Regions from separate parts of the Mesorhizobium sp. Primo-A genome, predicted to be linked through region 3. Evidence: predicted binding sites of a transcription regulator. Region 3 holds the regulator's gene; each other region holds the start of a gene.
What was found. The regulator LexA, encoded in region 3, represses DNA repair genes until DNA is damaged. The targets are predictions, from matches to a motif close to TGTTCNNNNTGTGTTCNG.
Positions count from the first base shown of each region.

Region 1: a site for LexA is predicted at 2,769-2,786, ahead of dinB (DNA polymerase IV). Genes of this name have one in related genera too.
Region 2: a site for LexA is predicted at 3,372-3,389, ahead of recA (recombinase RecA). Genes of this name have one in related genera too.

Region 1 covers NZ_RZTG01000009.1:212,340-218,162, forward strand. The annotation lists gene EOC83_RS18415 (hypothetical protein) at 1-105, shown strand, start outside; gene EOC83_RS18420 (methylated-DNA--[protein]-cysteine S-methyltransferase) at 256-810, shown strand; gene EOC83_RS18425 (2OG-Fe(II) oxygenase) at 807-1,550, shown strand; gene EOC83_RS18430 (dihydrofolate reductase family protein) at 1,575-2,174, opposite strand; gene EOC83_RS18435 (helix-turn-helix domain-containing protein) at 2,278-2,694, shown strand; gene dinB (DNA polymerase IV) at 2,816-4,063, shown strand; gene EOC83_RS18445 (cupin domain-containing protein) at 4,073-5,104, opposite strand; gene EOC83_RS18450 (FGGY-family carbohydrate kinase) at 5,245-5,823, opposite strand, start outside.
Region 2 covers NZ_RZTG01000001.1:516,142-521,964, forward strand. The annotation lists gene alaS (alanine--tRNA ligase) at 1-1,924, opposite strand, end outside; gene recA (recombinase RecA) at 2,217-3,314, opposite strand; gene EOC83_RS02525 (carbohydrate kinase family protein) at 3,595-4,539, shown strand; gene EOC83_RS02530 (pseudouridine-5'-phosphate glycosidase) at 4,614-5,531, shown strand; gene EOC83_RS02535 (TfoX/Sxy family protein) at 5,601-5,823, opposite strand, start outside.
Region 3 covers NZ_RZTG01000003.1:179,095-184,917, forward strand. The annotation lists gene kynA (tryptophan 2,3-dioxygenase) at 1-146, shown strand, start outside; gene kynU (kynureninase) at 225-1,472, shown strand; gene lexA (transcriptional repressor LexA) at 1,883-2,623, shown strand; gene EOC83_RS06320 (ComEC/Rec2 family competence protein) at 2,617-5,079, opposite strand; gene gltX (glutamate--tRNA ligase) at 5,182-5,823, shown strand, end outside.

The DNA.
Region 1 (5,823 bases), on a different contig from region 3:
GGCAAAGCCGAATGGAGCCGCACCGCAACCGGCGAGGTTGAGTTGCGCCTGTCATCAGGCGAAGTGTTCGTGCTGGGCGAAATTTCCGTCACCCGTGTCGCATGACGTCCTCAGGCGAAGTGCCAATGATCCAAATCAGCGCTCTACGGCGCCGTAGAGCACCTGCCTTGGAGATTCGAATTTGAAAGCAAGCATCGGAGTGAGCGCCAATCAGCACGTGGCTAGGGTTCAGGCACAGACAAAGGAGTGAAGGCAATGAACCTCGTACAAACCAATATTCCGGCGACGGTCACCAAGCTCGCCGCCCTCGATATCATAACCTACGCCATCGGCGAATCCCCGATCGGTAAAATCCTGGCGGCACGCAGCGCTATCGGCGTCTGCGCCATCCTGATCGGCTCGGACGCCGACACACTGGAGCGGGATCTTGGCCATCGCTTCCCGGGCAAGCTACTGGTCGAAGACGGGGCCACCTTGCGCGACGATCTCGCGGCAATCGCGCGCTTCATCGAAATGCCTGGCGTCGGCCTCGACCTGCCGCTCGACCTGCGCCGCGGCACGCCATTCCAGCAGCGCGTGTGGGAGGCGCTCCGAGGCATCCCGTGCGGCGCCACCATCACCTACGCCGCGCTGGCCCAGCGCCTCGGCCAGCCGGACGGCGCCCGTGCCGTGGCGACGGCCTGTGCGGCCAACGCGATTGCGCTGGGCATTCCCTGCCACCGTGTTGTCCGCGCCGACGGCACGCTGTCGGGCTACCGCTGGGGCGTCGAGCGCAAGCGCGCTCTGATCGACAAGGAGGCTACGATATGAATGCCCATGCCAGGGTTGCCGCATCGGCGGTTGAAGCTGCTCGGACGCGTGTCGCGGGTTACGACTGGCCCGCCCTTGCCGCCGAACTCGACGGTTTCGGCTGCGCGGTGATCGAGAAATTGCTCTCGCCCGAAGAATGCCGGGAGATCGCCGGCCTCTATCCCAAAGAAGAGCATTTCCGCAGCCACATCCATATGGCCAGGCACGGCTTCGGCAAGGGTGAGTACCGCTATTTCCGCTATCCCTTGCCGGACCTGCTCGGCGGCCTGCGCAGCGCGCTCTATCCCAGGCTGGCCGAGGTCGCCAATCGGTGGAACGAGCGGATGGGGCAGGCTATGCGTTATCCCGCGACGCATGCCGCGTTTCTCGATCAGTGTCATGCCGCCGGCCAGACGCGGCCGACGCCGCTGCTGCTGCAATATGTGCCTGGCGACTTCAACTGCCTGCACCAGGATCTCTATGGCGACCTCGCCTTTCCGCTGCAGGTGGCGATCCTGCTCTCCGAGCCGGGCCAGGATTTCACCGGCGGTGAGTTCGCGCTGACCGAGCAGCGGCCGCGCATGCAGAGCCGGGTCGAGGTGGTGCCGCTGCGCCAGGGCGACGCCGTTGTCTTTGCCGTCCACAACCGGCCGGTGCAGGGCACCAAAGGCAATTACCGCGTCAACCTGCGTCATGGCGTCAGCCGGCTGCGCTCAGGCATGCGCCACACGGTCGGGATTATTTTTCACGATGCGAAGTGAGCAGGGAGAAGATGGAGGTCCCCCTCACCCCGCCGGTGCATAGCGACTGACCACCATGCCACAGTCATAGGTCTTCGAGCCGAGCAGCCGCAGGTTTCTAAAACCGCCCTGATCAAAAATCCGGCGGCCCGCACCCAGCACCGCCGGGTTGATGAAAAGCTGAAACTCGTCGACCAGCCCGGCCGCAATCAGCGCCGACGCGAAACCGGCGCCGCCGAACACGGCCATGTCGCCGCCCTCGCCCGCTTTCAGCGCATTGACTTCGCGCGGCAGGTCGCCGCTGGCCACGCTCGTGCGCTCCCAGGCCGGCTCCCCGGCCGATTGCTTGAGCTTATCACTGAGCACCACCTTGCGGGCGTCGACGATGCGTTGCGCAAAGGCGTAGAACGGATCGTGCGGAAACTTCTTGGCGGCATTGCCCCAATGGGTGAGATAGCCCTCCTGCGCCATCTTGCGGCTGAGCAGGATGGTATCGACGCCTGTGAAGACAGCGTTGAAGTCCTGCTTCAGCTCATCGTCCCAGGCGCTCTCGTCACCCCACTCCCAGAGCTGCCAGGAATGGTCCTCGGTGGCGCCGACAAAGCCGTCGACCGACATCTGCATCTGCAGGACCAGCTTTTTCACCGTCATTCTCCTCACGGCTATCGCAAAACAGTTTACATTTGGAACTGTTGACGCAAGGCCAAAACGATGTCAATAGTAAAGTGATTTAGAAATGGAACCATAGATGGCGACGCGCGAAAAATCCGACTGCCCGATCAACCTGTCGCTCGAACTCATCGGCGACCGCTGGACGCTGCTCATCATCCGCGACATGGTCTTCGCCGGGAAAAAGCACTTTCGCGAATTCCTGCAATCCGACGAAGGCATCTCCTCGCGCACGCTGGCCGAGCGACTGCAAACGCTTCAGGACGAAGGCATCCTCACCAGAAGCGACGACCCGACGCATGGCTTGAGAACGGTCTACCGGCTGACCGAAGCAGGCATCGACCTATTGCCGGTGCTGGCGACGCTCGGCGCCTGGGGCAGCAGGCACCGCAAGGCCGACGAGAGATTGGCCAGGATTGCCAACCAGTTGGCGGCAGGCGGCGAAGCAGCGCTGGAAAAGATGAAAGCGGCGCTGCGAACGGAGCATAGTGTCTAGGCGGTTGCGTTCAAGCCGAACCGGCATGGCTGTTGCCGCACCCAATCGCTCTTCGCTTGACAACCATCCATCTTTGTTCTTTATTTGTTCTATTCTATCAGCAACTGCGGATGTGCGGTCGATGGAAACGACAGCCACCATCCTGCATGCCGATCTCGACGCTTTCTACGCCTCTGTCGAGCAGTTGCTCGATCCGCCGCTGCGCGGCAAGCCGATCGCGGTGGGCGGCGGCGTCGTGCTCGCCGCTTCCTATGAGGCGCGCGCCTTCGGCGTGCGTGGCGGCATGCCGGGGCGCAAGGCGCGCGAACTCTGCCCGCATTTGATCTTCGTCGGCGGCAATTTCAGCCATTACCAGCGGCTGGGCGATGCGGCGATCAAGGTGCTCGACGATTTTACGCCTGTGGTCGAGCGCATTTCCATCGACGAGGCGTTTGCCGACGTCGCCGGCTGCACGCATCTGTTCGGCTCGCCGCAGGAGATCGCGACAACCATCCGCCGCCGCGTACGGGCCGAACTCGGCCTGCCGATCTCGATCGGCGTGGCGCGCACCAAGCATCTGGCCAAGATCGCCTCGCAGGTCGCCAAACCCGACGGGCTGGTGGTCGTCGAACCCGGCACCGAACTCGCCTTCCTGCATGATCTGCCGGTCGGACTGATGTGGGGCGTCGGCCCGGCGACCAGGGCGCGGCTGGCCGAGATCGGCGTCGAGACCATCGGTCAACTGGCCAGGACGCATGGCGGCGCGCTGACGCGCCTGCTCGGTCCCGCCGCCGGCGAAAAGCTCGCCGCCCTGTCCTGGAACCGCGACCCGCGAAAGCTGGAGACGAAGCGCCGCGCGCATTCGGCCGGCGCCCAATCGGCGCTTGGCCAGAAGCCGGCTATGGCACGGGTCATCGTGCCGACACTGCTGCATCTGGCCGACCGCGTCGCCAGCCGGCTGCGCGCCAAGGCAAGGCCCGGCCGCACGGTGACGGTACGCGTGCGCTTTGCCGATCTCCGCGCCGTCACCCGTTCGATCACGCTTGACCAGCCGATCTCGGCGACCGCGATGCTGGCCGAGATCGCCGGCGATCTGGTGCGCGGCCTGCTTGCCGACAATCCACAGGAGAAAACGATCTCGCTGCTGGCGATCTCGGTCTCGCATCTTGAGGAAAGCTTCGAGTTACAGCTCGACCTGCCGCTTGGCCTCGCCGACGAGAGGCGCCGGCCCGGCACGAAGAAGGGCCTAGCACGCTTCGACGCCGACCGCGCCATCGACAAGATCCGCGAGCGCTTTGGCAAACAGGCGGTCGGCTACGGCACGGTGGCGCTGGAGGCGGCGCGCTCGGTTCCCGACGAATTCAGGGAGTTGGCGGAGAAGGAGCTGTGAAGCCGGGGGCTACTCCATCTCTTCGCCGTCCCAGTACCGCCTCACCGCTCCCATGTCGAAAATGCCGTCGCGCCGGCGCAAGGCGTCGACCGCCATCTTGTTGGAATCTGGATAGACGCAGACCTCGTTGGGATTTTTCTCGCCGATCATCAGGTAGCGGCACGGCCCCGTGCCGCTGTTGAGGAAGGAATGCCCGACCGCCAGGCCGGCCGGAAAGCAGACATAGTCGCCGGCTTTCATTTCGTGGCGCTCCTCGCCAAGCAGCAGCGTCACCTCCCCTTCCAGGATCAGCGCATGCTCCTCTTCCAGCATGTGATAGTGCCGGGGCGCCAGGCGCATGCCGGGCGCCGGCGCTTCGATCAGCATGCCGACATGATAGTCGGAGCGTCCCAGCGCGGCATAAGTCAGGTGCCTGGACCGGCCGCCGAACCGCGGGCCTTCGCCTTCGACCTTCCATTCGACAGCATCGCTGGCGATCGGCGGGATCGGCGCGGCCGGGGGTTTGGTGACACCGGCCGTCACATCCGACGGCAGCGGATCGCCGGCGGTAAGGCCGGTGTTCTCGCCGTCCCAGTAAGTTCGGATGGCTGCGAGATCGAAGATCGCGCGGCGGCCCAGGGCGCGTACCAGCACCTTGTTGGAGGCGGTGTAGACGACCACTTCATTCGGGTTGCGCTCGCCGACGATGACATAGCGGCACAGTGCGTCGCTGGTATTGATCAGGCAATGCCCCGCCGCGGCACCGGCGGGAAAGCAGATGTAGTCGCCGGACTTCATGGCATAGGCCGCGTCGCCGACATACGCGGTAAGCGCCCCTTCGAGGATGAAGACATGCTCTTCCTCGAAAATATGGTAATGCGCCGGCGAGGACTGCTTGCCAGCCGGAAGCTCCTCGATTGCCACGCCGACACGGTGTTTTTCGCCAAGGGCAGCCAGCGACAAATGCCGGTAGCGCAGGCCGAAGCGTGGCACATCGGACCATTCCGTCCACGGCACCTCATCCGATGCGAATGGTAGCGGCGGTTTAGCTTCGTCCACCATTAGGGCCTCCTGGTCCTGTCGCCCTGCCCTCGTCGCGTGCTGCTGGAGGGTCCACGACAGAACAAAGCTGCCAGCTTCCGGCTAAACCGCCAAGCGGTGTTCGCTACGCTCCTGACAAAGCCGGACAGAAGCCGCGCGCTTCAGCCTCGGATGGCCTTGCCCGCCTGCTGCAGCAATTCGAACGCCGCGAAGCGTTTGGCATGCCAGCCGGCCAGCGTAGCGTCGGGATGATAGACCTCGCCGAGTTCCGACATGCCGGCCATCGCCGCCGCCACATCCTTGTAGGCACCGGCGGCGACCGCGCCCAGCATCGCCGAGCCGAGCAGCACCGGTTCCGGCGAGGTCGAGGCCACCACCACCATGCCTGTGGTGTCGGCCAGCAGTTGGCGCACCAGCGGGCTTTGGCCGGCGCCGCCACTGACCACGATGGTGTCGACGGCAATGCCTTTCTGATGTTCGGCCTGCACGATCTGGCGCGCGCCGTAGCCCAGCCCGCAGACCCCGGCGACATAGAGCCCGACCAGGCTGTCGAGGCTGGTGTCGAGATCGAGCCCGGCGATCAGCGCGCGCGCGTCCGGGTCGGCGAAGGGCGCGCGGTTGCCGAGGAACTCCGGCACGACATGGATGCCGCCGACCAGGGCCGGCGTGGCCGCGGCTCCATTGCGGCTTTGCGCCTGCAGCGACAGCCAGGCGCTGAGACTGAGCCCCTCGGCTTGCGC
Region 2 (5,823 bases), on a different contig from region 3:
TGGCGCCCTCGGCGATGGCATCGTCGACCGACATCAGGCGCGTGGTCACCGGGCCGTTCTGGACGACGATCTCGTTGGCCATGCGCTCGACCTCTTCGAGGTCTTCGGCCGAAATCGGCTTGTTGTGCGAGATGTCAAAGCGCAGGCGCTCGGGCGCGACCAGCGAGCCCTTCTGTGCGACATGGCTGCCCAGCACTTCGCGCAGCGCCTCATGGATCAGATGCGTCGCGGAATGGTTGGCGCGCAGCCTCGAGCGCCTTGCATGATCGACCTTCAGCTCGACAGCCGCGCCCGTCTTGACGGTGCCGCTGGCCACCTTGCCGATATGCACGAACAGCCCGTCGGCCTTCTTCTGCGTATCCGAAACCTCGATCGAGAACCCCTCGCCGGAGATGACGCCGGTGTCGCCCATCTGGCCGCCGGACTCGGCATAGAACGGCGTCTGGTTGACGACGATCGCCACCGCGTCGCCCTTGCCGGCGCCGTCGACAGCCTTGCCGTCCCGGACAAGCGCCTGGATGATGCCTTCCGCAGCTTCAGTCTCATAGCCGAGGAACTCGGTGGCGCCGGCCTTCTCGCGCACCGAGAACCAGATGGTCTCGGTGGCGGCGTCGCCGGACCCGGCCCAATGCTTGCGCGCCTCGGCCTTCTGCTGCTCCATCGCGTTGGTGAAGCCGGCAATATCGACCGAGATGCTGCGCTGGCGCAGTGCGTCCTGCGTCAGGTCGAGCGGGAAGCCATAGGTGTCGTAGAGCTTGAAGGCCGTCTCGCCATCCAGCATGTCGCCGGCATGCAGCGTTTCGGTCGCCTCGGAAAGCAGGCCGAGGCCGCGCACCAGCGTCTTGCGAAACCTGGTCTCCTCGAGCTTCAGCGTCTCGGTGATCAATTGTTCGCCGCGCAGCAGTTCCGGATAGGCCTGGCCCATTTCGCGCACCAGCGCCGGCACCAGCTTCCACATCAGCGGTTCGTTGGCACCGAGCAGCTGCGCATGGCGCATGGCGCGGCGCATGATGCGGCGCAGGACGTAGCCCCTGCCTTCGTTCGAGGGCAGCACGCCATCGGCGACCAGGAAGGAGGACGAGCGCAGATGATCGGCAATGACTCGGTAGGAGGCGACCGTCTCCTTGTCGGGATCATGCCCGATCGCGGACGAGGCCGCGTCGATCAGGTGACGGAACAGATCGGTCTCGAAGACGCTTTCCACCCCTTGCAGGATGGAGGCCATGCGCTCCAGGCCCATGCCGGTGTCGATCGAGGGGCGCGGCAGGTCGATGCGCTCCTCCTTCGTCACCTGTTCATACTGCATGAACACCAGGTTCCAGAATTCCAGGAAACGGTCGCCGTCCTCCTCCGGGCTGCCGGGAGGGCCGCCCCAGATGTGCTCGCCGCGGTCGATGAAGATCTCCGAGCACGGCCCGCAGGGTCCGGTGTCGCCCATCGCCCAGAAATTGTCCGAGGTCGCGATGCGAATGATGCGGTCGTCGGAAAAACCGGCGATCTTCTTCCAGAAGCCGGCCGCCTCGTCATCCGTGTGATAGACGGTGACCAGCAGCTTGTCCTTGCTCAGCCCGAATTCCCTGGTGATCAGGTTCCAGGCAAGCTCGATGGCGCGCTCCTTGAAATAGTCGCCGAAGGAGAAGTTGCCGAGCATCTCGAAGAAGGTCAGATGACGCGCGGTGTAGCCGACATTGTCGAGATCGTTGTGCTTGCCGCCGGCGCGAACGCTCTTCTGGGCGGTCGAGGCGCGCGAATAGGGCCGCTTCTCCAGGCCGGTGAAGACGTTCTTGAACTGTACCATTCCGGCGTTGGTGAACATCAGCGTCGGGTCGTTGCGCGGCACCAGCGGACTCGACGCGACGATCTCGTGACCCTCCTTGCGGAAGTAGTCGAGAAATGTCGACCGGATTTCGTTCACGCCACTCATGAATGCTGCCTTTTCAGAAGGGCCGCCGGCAAACCGGCGGAAATGGGCTCTGCGTTTTAGAAGATTAGGACTTGGCCTTTTAGCCGCCGCGCTTCACCCTGTCCAGAAACACGGAATTGGTCCAATCCACGGCCTTTGCCGGCCGTTCGAACCGGCCTGTTTTCGCCGCCGAAACGCAAAACCGCCGGCACTGGGCCGGCGGTTTCAAAACGCATTAACGCGGAACTCGATTACTTAAGCCCGAGATAATAGAATGCGATTATGGCCGAACTCCGGCCGACCTCGCGAGTTGTCACATCGCGCCGGATTCCTCCTCGAACCCGTCGTCGCCACCTTCGGAGCCGCCATTCTCAAGGAACTTTTCGGCGATCAGCCCGGCATTCTGTCGGAGCGCCAGCTCGATCTCGCGTGCGGTGTCGGGATTGTCGCGCAGGAACAGTTTGGCATTCTCGCGGCCTTGGCCGAGACGCTGCGAATTGTAGGAGAACCAGGCGCCCGACTTCTCGACCACGCCGGCCTTGACGCCGAGATCGACCAGTTCGCCGGTCTTGGACACGCCTTCACCATACATGATGTCGAACTCGACCACCTTGAAGGGCGGCGCCAGCTTGTTCTTGACCACCTTGACGCGGGTCTGGTTGCCGACGACTTCGTCGCGGTCCTTGACCGAGCCGATGCGGCGGATGTCGAGGCGCACCGATGCGTAGAATTTCAGCGCGTTGCCGCCGGTCGTCGTCTCGGGCGAACCGAACATGACGCCGATCTTCATGCGGATCTGGTTGATGAAGATGACCATGGTGTTGGAGCGCGAGATCGAGGCGGTCAGCTTGCGCAGCGCCTGGCTCATCAGGCGGGCCTGCAGGCCGGGCAGCGAATCACCCATCTCGCCTTCGATTTCGGCACGTGGCGTCAGCGCCGCGACCGAATCGACCACCAGCACGTCGATGGCGCCGGAGCGCACCAGCGTGTCGCAGATTTCCAGCGCCTGCTCACCGGTGTCGGGCTGCGAAATCAGCAGGTTTTCGAGATCGACGCCAAGCTTGCGGGCATAGACCGGGTCAAGCGCGTGCTCGGCATCGACGAAAGCGCAGATGCCGCCCTTCTTCTGGGCTTCGGCCACGGTGTGCAGGGCCAGCGTCGTCTTGCCCGAGCTTTCCGGCCCGTAGATCTCGATGATGCGGCCGCGCGGCAGGCCACCGACGCCAAGCGCGATGTCGAGGCCAAGCGAGCCGGTCGGCACCGTTTCGATCTCGACGACCTGCTCGTTGGCGCCGAGCCGCATGATCGAGCCCTTGCCGAAAGCCCGCTCGATCTGCGACAGCGCCGCATCCAGAGCCTTTGATTTGTCCACTGCCTTGTCCTCTACCAGCCGCAAAGAATTCTGAGCCATGATACATCACCCCTTGGTCGTCAATGAAGGCCGGACAATCCGTAATCCCTGCCTATTTGTACCTTTTTTGTTCTCATTTGGCAAGAGGGATCAAATATCTGAAAAACAAGCAATATCCGGATTTGTTCTTTTTTTGTCCAAGGATTCGATCAGGAATGCACCGCACGTTGGGCCAGACGGCTCGGTTGTTTCGACCTGCCGAATCGCCGCCTTGCATGCGAAGCTCGGTCGCACAGCCTAGCGCTTGTGCGGCTGGAATAACAAAGGTCATATCGCCGGCATGCTGAAATCCGCGAAAATACTGGCCGTAGGCGGCGCCCATATCGACCGGCGCGGCCAGGTGTCCGGCGCCTACGTGCCCGCCGCCTCCAATCCGGGCACAATGCGCGAGGATGTCGGCGGCGGCGTCTTCAACGCCTTGCGCAGTGCCGTGCGGCGCGGCGTCTCCGCGTCGCTGATGTCGGTTCGCGGCGGCGATCCCGCTGCCGACACCGTTTCGCGAGCCATTGCCGGGGCAGGCATTACCGACCTGTCGGCGGTCTTCCTCGACCGCACGACGCCGAGCTACACGGCACTGATCGACAGCGAGGGCGAGTTGATCGTCGGCTTTGCCGACATGGCGCTCTACGACCTGGCGTTTCCCAAGCAGATCAGGCGCTCCAAGGTGCGGGAGGTGATCGCCGCCGCCGACGCGATCCTGTGCGACGCCAATCTGCCCTCTTCGGCGCTGGAACGGCTGGTCGCGCTCGCTGCGGGCAAGCCGGTTTTCGCGATTGCCATTTCGCCGGCCAAGGTGGTGCGGTTGCTACCGGTGCTGAAGGAGCTTTCGCTGGTCTTCATGAACCGGCGCGAGGCCATGGCGCTGGCCGGCGTCGCCGCGAATGCCACGGAGCGCGAGGTCGTCGACGGGTTGCGATGCAGCGGCCTCGTCAGCGGCGTGGTGACGGCAGGCGGCGGGCCCATGCTGGGCTTCGATGAAGCCGGCGCCTTCTCTATCCTGCCGCCGCCACCAAGAAAGGTCGCCGACGTCACCGGCGCCGGTGATGCGCTGGCAGGCGCAACGGTCGCTGCCTTGCTGCGCGGACTGCCGTTGCGGGCAGCTCTGCGCGAAGGCATTGCCGGGGCGACGCTTGCCATCGAAAGCGCCGCCGCCGTTCCGGAGTTCACCGCGGCGAGCTTCGCGGAAGCGTTGGCTCTTGTGCCGGATGCCAGGGAAATGGCATGAGACCGGCGAATTCATAGTGCCGCGATGTTGCCGAGCGTCCGACGGACGCGCCGCATTCCGGATAGGAGACCTTGATGACCCCTGAGACCGCCCGCCCCTTCATCGACATCCACGCGCCGGTGGCGCAGGCCCTGGCCGACGGCCGGCCGGTGGTGGTGCTGGAAAGCACCATCATCACCCATGGCATGCCCTACCCCGACAATGGCGCCATGGCGGCCGATGTCGAAAAGATCATCAGCGATGGCGGCGCCGTGCCGGCGACGATCGCCGTGGTTGGCGGCCGCATCAAGATCGGGCTTTCGGACGGCGAGCGCGAATCGCTGGCGATGACGGGCGACGCGATGAAGCTGTCGCGCGCCGATCTCGGTTTTGCCGTGGCGCAAGGGCGCACCGGCGGCACCACGGTCGCCGCCACGATGATCGCGGCGCATATGGTCGGCATAAAAGTGTTTGCCACCGGCGGCATCGGCGGCGTGCACAAGGGCGCCGAAAAGAGCTTTGACATTTCCGCCGATCTCGACGAGCTGGCGCGCACCCCGGTGATTGTCGTCTCGGCCGGCGCCAAGGCGATCCTCGACATCGAAAAGACGCTGGAAGTGCTGGAGACGCGCGGCGTGCCGGTGATCGGCCATGGCTGCGAGACGATGCCGGCCTTCTGGTCCAGGCAATCGCCGTTCCGCGCGCCGCTGACCTTGCACGAGCCGGAAGAGATCGCGCATTTCTACCAGACGAGGGCAGCACTTGGGCTTGCTGGCGGCATGCTGATTGCCAATCCTGTGCCGGAAAACCAGGAAATCCCGGCTGCGGAGATGGCGGGCTATATCGACGCCGCGCAGAAGGCCGCCGAGGCACAACATGTCACCGGCAAGGCAGTGACGCCATTCCTGCTGGGAAAGATCCTCGAACTGACCGGCGGCAGGAGCCTGAAGACCAACATCGCGCTGGTGGAAAACAATGCAAGGTTGGCGGCGAGGATAGCCAGGGCATTGTAGGGCACGGCCTCCAAGGTCGGCGGGACAGAGGGGGGTGCTGTCCCTCCGCTGTGCCAAGAAGGTTGGCATTCACTTCCCCGCCCGCCGCCCCGCCTCATACGCCCGGCGTGCCCAGGCCGCCATCTCCTCGGGATCATCGAAAGCGCTGTCGGGAACGCTCCAGTAGGGCATGGCGACCAGCTTGCCGTGGCGCGAGCCGGTATAGGTCCATTGCGTGCAGCCGGCGGCCTCGAACTCGGGCGCGCTTTGCTCGTCGGCTTTCAGCATCAATTCGCCACGCAACACGATGGCG
Region 3 (5,823 bases):
GCTGGCGCTTCAACCACGTCACCACGGTGGAGCGCATCATCGGTCTGAAGCGCGGCACCGGCGGCACGTCGGGCGCTTCGTATCTGAAGAAAATGCTCGAGGTCGTGCTGTTTCCGGAGCTGTGGACGGTCCGCACCCGGCTCTGACATCATCGAAATGAGAACAGGCTCACCGAAGGGACGCTCTGTGGCGGAAACCCCTTCGCGAACAACCGGGGACTGACCATGAGTGGAATTCCTGATCTCGCCGCAGTCGAAGCGATGGATGCCACGGATCCGCTGCGGGCCATGCGCGACCGTTTCATTCTGCCGGAGGGGGTGATCTATCTCGACGGCAATTCACTGGGGGCAGCATCTCATGCCGTTTTCGGCGAGCTGCAGCAGGCGGCGACGCAGGAATGGGCCCGAGATCTTATCCGAGCCTGGAACACGGCCGGATGGTTCGAGATGCCGATCGAACTCGGCGACCAACTCGGACGCCTGATAGGAGCCGCGGCCGGCCAGACCGTTGTCTGCGACACGACATCGACCAACATCTACAAGGTGCTGCACGCAGCGATGGAGATGCGGCCCGGCCGGTCAGCCATCGTCGCCGAAGGTGACAGTTTTCCCACCGACCTGTACATCGCCGAAGGCGTGGCCTCGACCCGGGATGGCGTCCTGCTGCGCCTCGCGGGCGTCGACGCGCCGACCATCGAAGATCTGATCGACGAAAACGTCGCGGTGGTGCTGGTCAACCACGTCAATTACAAATCGGGTGAACTGCGCGACATGGCGGCGCTGACGCGCAGGGCTCATACGGCCGGAGCGCTGATCGTCTGGGATCTCTGCCACACCGCCGGCGCCCTGCCCGTCGAGCTCGATCAGGCAAATGCCGATTTCGCTGTCGGCTGCACGTACAAGTACCTCAACGGCGGTCCGGGCGCGCCGGCCTTCATCTATGCCGCGCAGCGCCACCACGGCGATATCAGCCAGCCGCTCAGCGGCTGGTGGGGCCATGCGCGGCCCTTTGCCTTCGAACGGGGTTATGTTGCCGGCACCGGCATCCGCCGTTTTCTGTGCGGTACGCAACCGGTCCTGTCGATGCGGGCGCTCAAAGGCGCGCTTGCCATCTGGAGCGACGTCGACATGGCGGCATTGCGAAAGAAGAGCGTCGCGCAGACAGAACTGTTCATCCAGCTCGTCGAAGCCAAGTGCGGCGCCTACGGTCTCACGCTGGAGACCACCCGCGACGCGACCAGGCGCGGCAGCCAGGTGTCGTTCCTTCACGACCACGGCTATCAAATCATGCGGGCGCTGATCGAGCGCGGGGTGATCGGTGACTTCCGCGCACCGTCGACCATCCGTTTCGGCTTCACGCCGCTCTATGTCAGCTACAAGGATGTGTGGCTGGCGGTTGAGGTTCTGGAAGACATTCTGCGCACGGGAGCATGGAAGGACCAGCGTTTCGCCGTCAAGGAAGCCGTTACCTGACGCACCGATCCCGGCGATCCGCCGTCGCTGCCCTCACTGCCTGGCAAATGACGGAGAGCTGAATTTCCAGCCAAAATGCCCAACTGACGTTGGCGTTTTGGCTCCGTTTCGTTCACGGCCAACGAACGTCCCGAAGGTTGCAATCGCCCCTTGTCGAGGTCGATCGACAGATAATGCCAAGCTTTGGTAGGGGATAAGCCACAGGTCATTAACCATAACAATTTCAATGTGAGCAGGCGCATTGCCGAAGGTGGCGCCCGTCGATCGTAACCCGCTGGCAAGCGCCAAATAATTTCAGCAGCCTTAACAAATTCATTAAACTTTAAACGGTTGCAGAACACAACTGGAACAGATAGTGTTTGTTCTGGGTTTGTTTTTCGATTCTGGTTTCAGGGAACCTGGGGGCCGCCATGCTGACACGCAAGCAACATGAACTGCTGATGTTCATCCATGAACGCCTGAAGGAGAGCGGCATTCCGCCATCCTTCGACGAGATGAAGGAGGCGCTCGACCTTGCCTCCAAATCCGGGATTCATCGGCTGATCACGGCCCTTGAGGAGCGCGGCTTTATCCGCCGGCTGCCCAATCGGGCCCGCGCGCTGGAAGTGCTGCGGCTGCCGGACTCCATCGCGCCAGGCCTCAATGCGGCAAAGAAGTTTTCGCCAAGCGTCATCCAGGGCAGTCTTGGTCAGGGTGGTGCTCTTGGCCGGCAGATCAAGCCGGCGCCTTCGCGGATGCCTTCGCCCGGCAATGACGACGATGCGGTCTCTGCCGTTTCGATCCCGGTCATGGGTCGCATCGCCGCCGGCGTGCCGATCGATGCCATCCAGCATCAGACGCATTCGATTTCGGTGCCGCCGGACATGATCATGGGCGGCGCGCACTATGCGCTGGAGGTCAAGGGCGATTCGATGATCGAGGCCGGCATCTTCGACGGCGACACCGTTATCATCCGTAACGCCGACACGGCCAGCCCCGGCGAGATCATCGTGGCGCTGGTCGATGAAGAGGAAGCGACGCTGAAGCGGTTCCGCCGCAAGGGCGCCTCGATTGCCCTCGAAGCCGCCAATCCAGCCTATGAGACACGGATTTTCGGGCCGGACAGGGTCAAGGTGCAAGGCAAGCTCGTCGGCCTGATCCGTCGCTACTGAGACGGCTGTGGGTTGACCACTGGCTTCTCGGGTTTCTTGAAGGGTGCCAGCCCCCTCGCCTCGCGAGAGTATCTGCGTTGCGTGTGCCAGGGCCGATATGGGCTGTCCACCGCGAAGCTGATCGTCGCCGGCGTGGTCGCCGATTGGCGATCGAAGAAGACCGCGGCACTGCCTTTGCGAGCCAGTTGCCGCTTGGTGATGACGAGAACCAGCGGGTTGTGACAGGCGTCATAGGCGGTGGCGTCGTTGACGACGATCAGTTCGGCGAAGCCGCAGGCTTTCCAGGTGTCCTTGCGGTCCTCGACATAGGCAATGATCGCACCGGACATGTGCCTGGCCACGCAAACGCCTGAGGAGCAATAGAACGGCGATCCCGGCGGTAGCTCAACGGCATCCGCGACGTCGAATTGCCCATCGCTGTTGTCGAACACTTCCGGAACGACGATGGTTTCCGATGTCAGCGCGCGTTTCCAGTTGTCGACGGTGAATTCGTTCGGCCGTTGCCGGCTGACGGCAAGCTCACCGCCACCGATCGGCAACGCCACCAGCCGGGCGTCTTCCGAGATCAGCACATCGGGCGTGCGCGTATCCGAGACGGTCAGCAAGCCTGCCAACGCGAATGGCAGAGCCGCGAGCCGCAGCCATGTCGTCGCCATCGTCGCGATGACCAGGGCAATGGCCACCAGCAGGACCGACTGTTGCGAAATCAGCCCGACCCCATCGACAGGCGAACGCTCGGAGATCCAGCCCGATATGGCGATCATCATCGTCAGGCCCTTGCCCATCAGGTAGAGACCTGGCCAATCCAATCCGAAAGGCATCAGCAGCGCGCTGGCGACGGCCAGGAACATGACGACGGTGACGATCGGCATAACCGCGAGATTGGCGAACAGGCTGAGCGGCGACACACGCTGAAAATGCCAGATGGCAAACAGCGTCGTGGCGCTGCCGGCGATGATCGAGGTCATGGCCAGACCGATTGCCGCCAGCAGGAATTTTCGTGTCAGGAACCCGGGCAAGGATCGCTTCGGCGGCGGCGTTCTTGCTTTTCCCGCGCGGTGATCCGCCCAGCCGGCATAGGCGCCGACCAGAGCCGCGGTCGCGGCGAACGACATCTGAAAACTCGGGCCGACCACCTCATGCGGCGACACCACGATGACGGCGATCGCCGAGATCGCCAGATTGCGCATGGTGAGTGCTGCTCGATCGAACAGAACTGCAATCAGCATCACTGCCAGCATGATGAAGCTGCGTTCGGCGGCGACGACGATACCTGAGATGACGAGGTAGGCTGCGATCGAGAACAGTGCGGCGGCAGCGGCATACTTCTTGACCGGGCGACGCGCGGAAAAATCGGGAAACAAGGCGAAGGCGCCGCGCAGCAACCCCATGATGGTGCCGGCGACCAGAGCCATATGCAGTCCCGAAATGGAGATGATGTGGTAGATGCCGGTACGTCGCATCGCCTCATTGATGTCGTCGGGAATGCCGGCGCGCACGCCGACGATCAGCGCCGCGGCGATCTCGCCTTCGGCGCCGCCGACGCTCGCCCTGATATGGTCGGCGATGCCTTCACGGGCATTTTCCACGCTGGAGGAAATTCGGGCCGACAGCGGCATGTCGCCATCATCGCTGACGACAAGCTTGGGATTGCCGAGAAAGAACCCGCTGCCGCCAATGCCGGCAAAATAGCTGTCGAAGGAGAAATCATAGCTGTCCGGTCGCACCGGCCCGGTCGGCGGCAAAAGCTTGGCATATCCAGTGATGAGAGAGCCTGCGGTCACGTCAGCCGGGATCTTGCGTGCCGAAAGCCGTACCCGTTCCGGCGCATAGCGCAGTTTCGGTCTTGCGGTCGATGTTACGTCGATGGTCAGCCGGATACGGCCAGTTTCCATACGGTCGAGCGAGACGACGCGGCCGGTCACCTGCGTCGAGATTTCCGAGCCCAACATTTGTGTGCCCGCACGCCACGTCTCGACCTTGGCAGCAAGCAGCCCTAGGGCGCACAAAAGTGCCGCCATGAAACACAGATGGGTCTTTGGCCATGAGCGCGAGACCAGCGCACAGATCCCCGTCAGGATGACAACCGCGACAGGTCTCGCAAAGTCGGGTTCAGCCGTCAGCGAAAAATAGCCGATCGCTCCGATCGCAAGGCAGACCGGTACCAGCAGGAAGGCCACGCCCCGGTCGAGTTCCAGGCTCGCCGCCATGTTCACGCTGTGGCGCAGGCGTGGCAGTGATATCAGGCCGATCTGCCGGCGCACGCGCACGATCCTGCCGGTTCCGGCAACAGGAACAGAGGCGGCGATACCCGTTTGCAAGGGCAGCTTGCCGGAATCCGGCACGAGGGGCGACGGCGGCGGCAATGAGGCTGGCAGAGGCGCAAACAGGGACCGTTCGCTGACGCCAATGGCAGCGTCCTCGCCCTGATCCGAGCCCCAGCCTCGTCCAGCCATCGGGTCTGCCCCTTGCGCCCTCGACACCCTATGCTACATGAACGCGCAAAGCGCGAAAGTCCGCGCGACCGCACCCCGCTTCAGATGGTTTCCGAGAGTTCCATGTCCGACAAGGTCGTCACCCGTTTTGCCCCCTCGCCCACCGGCTATTTGCACATAGGCGGCGCGCGCACGGCGCTGTTCAACTGGCTGTATGCAAAGCACACCGGCGGCACGATGCTGCTGCGCATCGAGGACACCGATCGCGAACGCTCCAATGAAGCCGCGACGGCTGCCATCCTCGACGGGCTTTCCTGGCTTGGCCTGAGCTGGGACGGCGAGCCGGTGTCGCAGTTCGAGCGTGCGCCCCGCCACCGCGAGGTGGCCGAGGAGCTCGTGCGCATCGGCAAGGCCTATTATTGCTACGCCACGCCAGCCGAACTGGAGGCCATGCGCGAGGCCGCCAGAGCCAAGGGGCTGCCACCCCGCTACGATGGCCGCTGGCGCGACCGCGACCCCTCAGAGGCACCCGCAGGTGCCAAGGGCGCCATCCGCATCAAGGCGCCGACCGAAGGCGAGACCGTCGTCCATGACCGGGTCCAGGGCGACGTGCGCTTTCCTAACAAGGATCTCGATGACTTCATCATCCTGCGTTCCGACGGCAATCCCACTTACATGCATGCCGTCGTCGTCGACGATCATGACATGGCCGTCACCCACATCATCCGCGGCGACGACCATCTGACCAACGCCGCCCGCCAGACC